4 regions of the Mesorhizobium sp. WSM1386 genome follow, and region 1 is predicted to be linked to each of the others. Evidence: riboswitches for the same ligand, from Rfam matches in the RefSeq annotation. Region 1 holds a riboswitch; each other region holds the start of a gene.
What was found. A riboswitch is a leader RNA that binds a small molecule or an ion and turns the genes downstream of it on or off. The one in region 1 is predicted to bind cobalamin.
Positions count from the first base shown of each region.

Region 2: another riboswitch for cobalamin. It lies ahead of AC0NIH_RS17320 (CbtB domain-containing protein); the one in region 1 lies ahead of AC0NIH_RS01825 (aromatic ring-hydroxylating oxygenase subunit alpha).
Region 3: another riboswitch for cobalamin. It lies ahead of AC0NIH_RS17120 (DUF1636 family protein); the one in region 1 lies ahead of AC0NIH_RS01825 (aromatic ring-hydroxylating oxygenase subunit alpha).
Region 4: another riboswitch for cobalamin. It lies ahead of metE (5-methyltetrahydropteroyltriglutamate--homocysteine S-methyltransferase); the one in region 1 lies ahead of AC0NIH_RS01825 (aromatic ring-hydroxylating oxygenase subunit alpha).

Region 1 is NZ_CM148373.1:392,049-394,241, reverse strand. It holds gene AC0NIH_RS01825 (aromatic ring-hydroxylating oxygenase subunit alpha) at 1-922, opposite strand, end outside; cobalamin riboswitch at 1,037-1,238, opposite strand; gene AC0NIH_RS01820 (DUF680 domain-containing protein) at 1,731-1,946, shown strand; gene AC0NIH_RS01815 (DUF680 domain-containing protein) at 2,018-2,193, shown strand, end outside.
Region 2 is NZ_CM148373.1:3,526,753-3,528,945, forward strand. It holds gene AC0NIH_RS17315 (aromatic ring-hydroxylating oxygenase subunit alpha) at 1-719, opposite strand, end outside; cobalamin riboswitch at 863-1,060, shown strand; gene AC0NIH_RS17320 (CbtB domain-containing protein) at 1,097-1,276, shown strand; gene AC0NIH_RS17325 (CbtA family protein) at 1,292-2,092, shown strand; gene cobU (bifunctional adenosylcobinamide kinase/adenosylcobinamide-phosphate guanylyltransferase) at 2,085-2,193, shown strand, end outside.
Region 3 is NZ_CM148373.1:3,483,276-3,485,468, reverse strand. It holds gene AC0NIH_RS17125 (winged helix-turn-helix domain-containing protein) at 1-558, shown strand, start outside; cobalamin riboswitch at 588-794, shown strand; gene AC0NIH_RS17120 (DUF1636 family protein) at 835-1,263, shown strand; gene cobW (cobalamin biosynthesis protein CobW) at 1,266-2,193, shown strand, end outside.
Region 4 is NZ_CM148373.1:6,433,216-6,435,408, forward strand. It holds partial or broken gene AC0NIH_RS31375 (adenosine kinase) at 1-558, shown strand, start outside; cobalamin riboswitch at 944-1,142, shown strand; partial or broken gene metE (5-methyltetrahydropteroyltriglutamate--homocysteine S-methyltransferase) at 1,233-2,193, shown strand, end outside.

The DNA.
Region 1 (2,193 bases):
GGATATGGTTCCATGTCGTCGGGTAGTGATAGTGCATCAAGGTGCCGATGCGGTCGGCCGAGACGTTGTCGGAGAGGTTCTTCCTCACCGCCCGCTTGCCACTCATCGTGTAGCTGACGGCATCGCGCAGCAGCGGCGCGCGGGTGGCGCGATACTGTCCGGCCGGATCGATGCGGAACTTGCTCGGCAGGCCGGCCGCCTCGCATTTTGCCCAGTGCGCCAGCATCTCCGGATCGCTGTCGGCGCCCTGCACGCCGGTCACGGTCGGTGCTTCCGGGAACGTCTTGCACAATTCCGGGTGATTGCCCGCGCAATGATAGCACTCGCGGTTGTTTTCCCAGACGAGCTTCCAATTGCCCTTCTCGATGATCGTGCTCTCGAAGGCGATCTTCGCCTCGCCGAGCCGGTGCGGCTTGAGGTAGGGTTCGATTATCGCCCACATCGGCGCGAAGTCGGCCGGCTCCTTGCCCAGGCAGATGAAGATATAGCCGGCGACGCTTTCGCAGGCGACCGGCTTCAGCCCGAACTGGCTCTTGTCGAAACCCTCGGCCATCTGGCGGGCGAACAGCAGGCGGCCGTCCAGCTCATAGGTCCACTGGTGATAGGGACAGACCAGTTTGGCGGCCACGCCCTTCTCGGTGTTGCAGACGCGGCTGCCGCGGTGGCGGCAGGAATTGTGGAAGGCGTTGATCTTGCCCTGCTGATCGCGCACCAGCACGACCGGATAGTCGCCGATCTGCACGGTGATGAAGCTGCCTGGCTTGGGCAGCTCGCAATCATGGCCGATGAACAGCCAATCGCGATACCAGATCAGCTCCATGTCGAGCTTGAAGTAGTCCGGATCGGTGTAAAAGGGCTGTTCCAGCGAAAAGCCCTGTCTGCGGCTGTTCAAGAGCCTCAGCATGTCGTTGCGAGCATCCATGTCCTGTCCTCATATCCAAGGACTGAACTGGTGGTGATGGAGGAAGGATCGGACGCAGGCCGGCGCCAGCCGGGCATGCATCATCCGCCCCTTGACCGCCCACCGCGATCAGTCGAGTTCTAGCAATCTCGGGCTGGTTTCCGGGCTCTGGAGTCGTCCTTGCGGACCATCGCGACACCTTCCCAGGCTTTCGCCCAGTGGTCTCCCGTTGCGACTTGAACTCCACCACCGTTGCGGGGGCAGCGCCGGATTCTGACCGGCTTCCCAATTCTCCACTCCGTCGTCACGAAGCGGCACCTGAGATGGCGTGATCTAATCACGGCATGCATCGCGGCGTCGGCATGAAAACGACATCGCATCCATGCGGCGCGACACGCATGCAAGATCGTCCCTACAATGATCGCGACCGTTGCAGCCGGCTCGTTGCCAGCACCCCAAACGTTGTTTTTCGAGCCTTGGCCGGAGCCAAAAAAGGTTAACAGTTTCGAAAAGTGACTATTAGCGGAGTCTAAAATCGAACCGAACGGTTCGTTTCTGTTGACGGTGCGTGCAGGACGTTGTGAACGCTGGGCCTCCGACACAGTTGGTGATAGCTCCCTTGATCTTATCTAACCAATTGATATCAAAAAGAAAAACATTGATGTGGAAGCCGTTGGTACAATTTCAAGTGGTGGATTCATGGTCCACGCGGAACAACTTCGTGATTGGAAACGGCCATCTGGCTTTCCCACATCCGCCCTGTCCGAACGACGCGATTTCATCCCAAGACACGCCGCTAGACGGACGGAAAAATACTGGAGTACCCAAAATGAAAAAGATTGTTCTCACTGCCGCCGCCCTTCTGGCCATTTCCGGCAGCGCCTTCGCTGGTAGCGACCATTATAGTTCGGACCATTACGGTTCAAATGCGACCCCTGCAGCCACTGCCGTCGACAGCTCGTACACCGCTTCGGTCAAGAAGTCGGAACCGGCTGCTCAGACGCCTGTCCAGGGTGCCGACCACAACCTCTTCGGTAACCACTAACCGCCGGTTGACGGCTGCTTGCCCGCCGTCCTGGCGAACTCAAAAATTCATCAAAATTCAGGAGACTTGAAATGAAGAAGATCATCCTTGCTGCCGCCGCCGTCCTGGCCATTTCGGGCAGCGCTCTCGCCGGCAGCGACAACTATGGCGCCAACCAGCCTGCCGTGACTTCGACCGACAATTCGTACACGGCTTCGACCAAGAAGTCGGAACCGGCTGACCAGAAGCCTGTCGTCGGCGCCGACCA
Region 2 (2,193 bases), 3.1 Mb from region 1:
ATCGGCACAAGCCGCGACAGGTCCTTGTGAACGCCGGGGCAGTGCAGGCATTCGTTGAAGTTTTCCCAAAAAATCTTCCAGTTGCAGTTCATCACCTTGCGCAGCACATGGCCTGATACAAGCGTTTCCAGCGGCCAATTGCCGAGATCGCCGGAGGCGGGATCGAAGGAGGCCTGCGCCGAGCCCGCCGCGCCCTCCTGCAAATTCGCGTCCTCCTGCAAATTCGCGTCCTCTTGCAAATTGAAGAACACGAAGCCGCGCCACACCGAGAGCGCGACGCGATAGAGCGGATGGTCGGCCTTGTCGAAGCCTTCGGGCAGCGATTTCGATGGCACGTGCACGAGGTCGCCGCGCAGCGAATAGGACCAGGCATGATAGGGGCAAGTGATCAGCCGCGCCTTCAGCCGGCCTTCGCTTTCCTGGCACAGCTGCGAGCCGCGATGCCGGCAGGTGTTGTGGAAGGCGCGCAGTTCGCCGGTCTCGTCGCGCAGCACGACGATTTCCTGCGTGCCGACGCGGAAGGTGCGGAAAGCCAGCGGTTGGGCGAGATCGGCTTCCCGGCAGACGAGCAGCCAGCGTCGATACCAGATCGCATCGAAGTCGCGCTGATAGCTCTCGTCGTCCCAATAGTCCGATGACGGCAACGTCGCTTCAGCCCGGGTCAGGCCGTTGTAGCGATCGCGGTCGCTGGCATTGGGCTGCAGGGCTGGGGGCTGCATGGCTGGCTTCCTGTGAAGTGGCCAGCCGACACCCGGCCGGGATAATTGTCAATTGTAGTGCCGAGAACGGCCGATGCCGCCGGCATGGCGCAATCGCGCTGGTTGCCGGCGGAATTTGGTTTGCCGCGTGTCGTGATTTTCCGTATAGTCACGCTGTCGTCGGTTCCGTTTTGGAGCCAAGAGGGAATGCGGTGCGGGCTCAATTGTTGCCCAATGCCGTGGCTGCCCCCGCAACTGTGTGCGGTAGTCCTCTCCATATGCCACTGAAGATTTTTCTTCGGGAAGGTGGAGAAGGGCGCTGATCCGCGAGCCAGGAGACCTGCCGGCGACAGGAAACTGACTTCGATGCCCTCGGGTGGAGGGTGAAAGGACAAGACATGAATACTGCTTCCGTCTCCCTCGGCGCCTCGGTCTCCTCGCAGTCGCGCTTCATGCAGCTCGCGCTAGCCGCGCTGCTCGGCATCTTCGTCGTCGGCTTTGTCGGCTTCTCGCATATCGATGCGGTCCACAATGCCGCCCACGACTATCGTCATTCGATGGGGTTTCCCTGCCACTGACGAGGATTTGACATCATGAACCTGTTTCGCAACGTCGTGTTCATCGCGGCGATCGCAGGGCTTGTGGCCGGCGTCGTTCTCGCCTGCATGCAGGCCTATGCCACCGTGCCGCTTATCCTCAAGGCCGAAGTCTACGAGCAGGCCGGTGGCGGCCACCATCATGACCAGGCCGCGCCCATTGCCGCGGATACCAATGCCATGAGCACCGCCGCACCGGCGGGACATGCCATGAGCTCCGCCGCGCCGGCGCCGGCCGAAGCCGCCGCTCCGGCGGAAGACGAAGGCTGGGCGCCGGCCGATGGTTTCGAGCGTTTCGGCTTCAGCGTGCTTGCCAACATCGTCACCGGCATCGGCTTCGCGCTGGTCCTGGTCGCGGTCTCGGAATTCGCGGGCGGCATCGGCAATTGGCGCCAGGGTGTGTTCTGGGGCCTGGCAGGGTTTGCCGTGTTCACGCTGGCACCTGGCCTCGGCCTGCCGCCGGAACTGCCGGCGATGCCGGCGGCCGAGTTGCTGCCGCGCCAGATTTGGTGGGTCTCGACGGTGGCGGCCACGGCGATCGGTCTTGGGCTGATCGCCTTCCGCAAATCGCTGCCGCTCGCGATCCTTGGCGTGGTTTTGATCGTCGCCCCGCATATGGTCGGCGCGCCGCAGCCAGACAGTTTCGAGACGCCGATTCCCGAGGGCCTGCACCACCAATTCGTGGTGGCGGTGACCGTGACCGATCTGGTGTTCTGGCTGGTGCTCGGCGCGGTCGTCGGCGTGGTGCGCGGCCGCTTCACGGGCGCTGCGAGCAGCCTGCGCGACAGCTTTGCCTGATCGCGGCAAGCTGACTTTCATCATTGGTGGCGCGCGCTCCGGCAAGAGCGCGCACGCCGAGACCCTGGCGACGGCGTTGCCCTCGCCATGGACCTATATCG
Region 3 (2,193 bases), 3.1 Mb from region 1:
CTGCGCATCTCCGCCCGCGCCCATGGCGTGGCGACATCAGGCGATTTGCGCGACTATTTCCGCCTTTCCCCCGCCGACATGAAGGGCCGCCTGGAGGAATTGGTCGAACTCGGTGAGCTGCTGCCGGTGCGCGTCGAAGGCTGGGATAAGCCCGCTTACCTGCACAAGGATGCGCGTCTGCCCAGGAAAATCGACGCCCGTGCCTTGCTGGCCCCGTTCGATCCCGTGGTCTTCGAACGCTCGCGCTCGGAGCGGCTGTTCGATTTCCACTACCGTATCGAGATCTACACGCCGGCCGAAAAGCGCCAATACGGCTATTACGTCCTGCCGTTCCTGCTCGGCGACAGGATTGTAGCGCGCGTCGATCTCAAGGCCGATCGGCCGGCGAGTGTGCTACGCGTCCACGCAGCCTATGCCGAAGCTGGCGCACCGCCTGAAACCGCCGCCCAGCTTTTCGAGGAATTGAAGCAAATGCAGGGCTGGCTCGGGCTTGAGCGCATGGAAGTGACGCCCGCTGGCGACCTCGGACCGTCACTTGCCGACATCGCCATGTCGTAGGCCCGCGTTGACAGTCCTGCCCGCAACAGCCTAAATCCGCTCCAGACGGTCTCTTCTCTTCAATGAGAGGGGCTAAGAGGGAATGCGGTGCGGGATGAAAAAATCTCAAATCCGCGGCTGTCCCCGCAACTGTAAGCGACGAGCCAAGGCCGAAAGCCACTGGGAATTCCCGGGAAGGCGGCTAACCAAGGCGATGACCCGCGAGCCAGGAGACCTGCCGTCTGCGACAACATAATCCGATCGCCCGGCGGGTTTCCGGGCAAGGAGCCCGGTTTTTTGGACCAGAACAGCAGTTTTTCGGCTGGCACAGCGGACAATTCGTCCGCCGACAGCGATGCCTTGTCCGGCGTCACCGTGATCATCTGTGCCTCGTGCCGTGACGAAACCGGCTCCGACGCCCATCCCCGCGCCGGCGAACTGCTGGCTGAGGATACGCGCAACGCCGCCTCGGGCGAAGATATCTGCGTCCGCACCGTCGAATGCCTCGGCAATTGCAAGCGCCGGCTGAGCGCCGCGATCCTGCGCGATGGCTGCTGGAGCTATGTCATCGGCGACCTGACCACGGCCAGCGGCGCCGACCTTGTCGCCGGCGCAAAGCTCTTCGCCACTTCGACCGACGGCCTCATCCCGTGGCGTGGCCGGCCCGATAGCCTCAAGGGTGGCCTCGTTGCCCGCATCCCTCCTCTCGACATGCTGAAGGACTGACCATGACTGCTCCAGATTCGTCCGCCAACCTTTCTCGCGTTCCCTGCACCGTCGTCACCGGCTTTCTCGGCGCGGGCAAGACGACACTGGTCCGCCATCTCCTGGAAAACGCCGGCGGCAAACGCATTGCCATCATCGTCAACGAGTTCGGCGACATCGGCATCGACGGCGAGATTTTGAAGGGCTGCGGCATCGACACCTGTCCGGAGGAAAACATCGTCGAATTGGCCAATGGCTGCATCTGCTGCACCGTCGCCGACGATTTCGTGCCGGCGCTCGACCAGATCCTGGCGCTGACGCCGAAGGTCGACCACATCCTGATCGAGACCTCGGGCCTGGCTCTGCCCAAGCCGCTGGTCCAGGCCTTCCAGTGGCCGACGGTGAAAAGCCGCGTCACGGTCGACGGCGTCATCGCCGTGGTCGATGGCCCGGCGCTGGCCGAAGGCCGCGTCGCCAACGACATGGACGCGCTGCAGGCGCAGCGCGCTCAGGATGAGAGCCTCGACCATGACGACCCGGTCGAGGAAGTGTTCGAGGACCAGATCGCCTGCGCCGACCTGATCATCCTGTCGAAGAGCGACCTGATGGACGCCGCAGGCTCAGCCCGCGCCAACGCCATCATCAACGAACACTCCGCCCGCGCCGTGAAGATCGTGCCGACCTCGCATGGCAAGGTCGATCCCTCCGTGCTGCTCGGCCTCGGTCTCGCAGTCGAGGACGACATCGAGAACCGCAAGTCCCATCATGACGGTGCGTTCGACCACGAGCATGACGACTTCGACACCTTCATCGTCGACATTCCCTCGATCGCCAATCCCGACGAGCTGGCAAAGCGCGTCGCCAACGCCGCCGAACAGGAAAACGTCCTGCGCGTCAAAGGCTTCGTCGAGGTCGGCGGCAAGCCGATGCGGCTCTTGCTCCAAGCCGTCG
Region 4 (2,193 bases), 690 kb from region 1:
CAAGGCGTCTGGCGCCAAGGTCACCTATTTCGAGGGCTATCTGTGGGATCCGCCGCGCGCCAAGGAAGCGATCCGGCAGACGGCCAGGCTGGCGCACGCGGCAAACCGCGAAGTGTCGATGACACTTTCGGATTCGTTCTGCGTCGACCGCTACCCCGACGAATTCCTCGAGTTGATGCGCTCGGGCACGGTCGATATCGTCTTTGCCAACAGCCACGAGATCAAGTCGCTCTACCAGACATCGTCGTTCGACGAGGCGCTGGCGCAGATCCGCAAGGATTGCCGGATCGCCGCCGTGACGCGGTCCGAGAAAGGCTCCGTCATCGTGCGCGGCGACGAGACCGTGGTCATCAAGGCCCCGCCATCAAGGAGCTGGTCGACACGACCGGCGCCGGCGACCTCTACGCCGCCGGCTTCCTGCATGGCTACACGCAAGGCCGCGACCTCAAGACCTGCGGCGACCTTGGCTCACTGGCGGCCGGATTGGTGATCCAGCAGATCGGCCCCAGGCCCCGGCAGAATTTGCGCCGCGAGGCTGAACAGGCGGGGCTGTTGTAGGGCAATATTTCGGCCACATATTGCCCACCCCTCCCCCTGTGCAGGCTGTCCAGACGAGCGCGTGTAAATCGAACGCGTACCAGTCCGAGAAGGAGGCCGGTTTTCTCTAAATTTCTGATTGTTGAGGCTCAGGAACACTGTCGCACTTCGGGCCAGTACTGCCGTCCGATCATGAATGGCCCACACGCGCCATTTTTTGACGAAGTCGTTTTGAGACGGGATCGTACAAAACGCAGATTCGGGAGCCAAAGTCTGCACACGCGAGAGTTCGCGCAGAGGCTCAGCTGGACGGCGACATGGAACTTGGAAACACGCCGCAGGCGAACAATTCACATAAGCACATAAACATTTCTTTATGCGTCATTGACAACAATGCGAGCGGCTGCGATTGTCGGCGTGTCGTGGTTCTTCGCAAGGCGTTGCCCCTGCGGAACTAAGAGGGAAGCCGGTGCAATGCCGGCGCTGCCCCCGCAACTGTAAGCGGCGAGCCAACCCACCAATGTCACTGGGGCGAACTGCCCCGGGAAGACGGGCAGAGGCTGTGACCCGCGAGCCAGGAGACCTGCCACGGTAACAACGTCCACGGGCGGGGTGTCTGGTGGCCGCGGCAGCTCGGCGTTGAGGCCGGACTGTCAGCGCCTTCCTTGTCCCCGCCCCAACCATCGGGGTATGGAATGAATGTCTCCCAGCAAGTTCCCACAGCAACGCTTGGCGTGCCGCGTATCGGTCGCCGGCGAGAACTGAAATTCGCGCTCGAAAGCTACTGGTCCGGAAAATCTTCTGCTACCAGCCTTCTGGCGACGGCAAAGGCGCTCCGTGCAGCCAGCTGGAACGAGCAGCACGACCGCGGCGTGTCAAAAATCCCGTCGAACGATTTCTCACTGTATGACCATGTGCTCGACACGGCAGCAATGGTCGGCGCCGTGCCAGCTCGTTACGGCTGGACGGGCGGCGAGGTCCCGCTTGACAACTACTTCGCGATGGCGCGCGGCACGCAAGGCGATAGCGCGGGTTGCGGACACGCCAGTCACGGGCATGCAGTTCAGGGGCAGCGCGTGACCGCAATGGAAATGACCAAATGGTTCGACACGAACTACCACTACATCGTGCCGGAACTGGCGGACGATCAGACATTCGCCCTCTCGTCGACCAAACCAGTCGATCACTTTCTGGAGGCAAAAGAGCTCGGCATCCATACACGCCCGGTCATCCTTGGACCGGTGACCTTCCTGAAGCTGGCGAAGTCTCCCGACCAGGGCTTTAATCCCATAGCGCTGCTACCGCGCCTGCTGCCGGTCTACGAGCAACTCCTGCAGAGGCTGGAGCTCTCGGGGGCCGACTGGGTGCAGATTGATGAGCCGGCGCTTGTGCTCGATCTCAACCCGAACGAACGAGCTGCCTTCAAATTCACCTACGGGCAGCTGTCTAAAGCCGCGCCCAAGTTAAAAATTATGCTGGCTACCTATTTCGGGCCGCTGGGAGACAATCTCGAGACCGCGCTTTCACTGCGCCTGGCGGGCCTACATCTCGACCTCGTGCGCGCTCCCGAGCAGTTGGAGACGGTTGGTCGGCTCGCACCAAAGGATCTGGTGCTCTCACTTGGCTTGATCGACGGCCGCAATGTCTGGCGTGCGA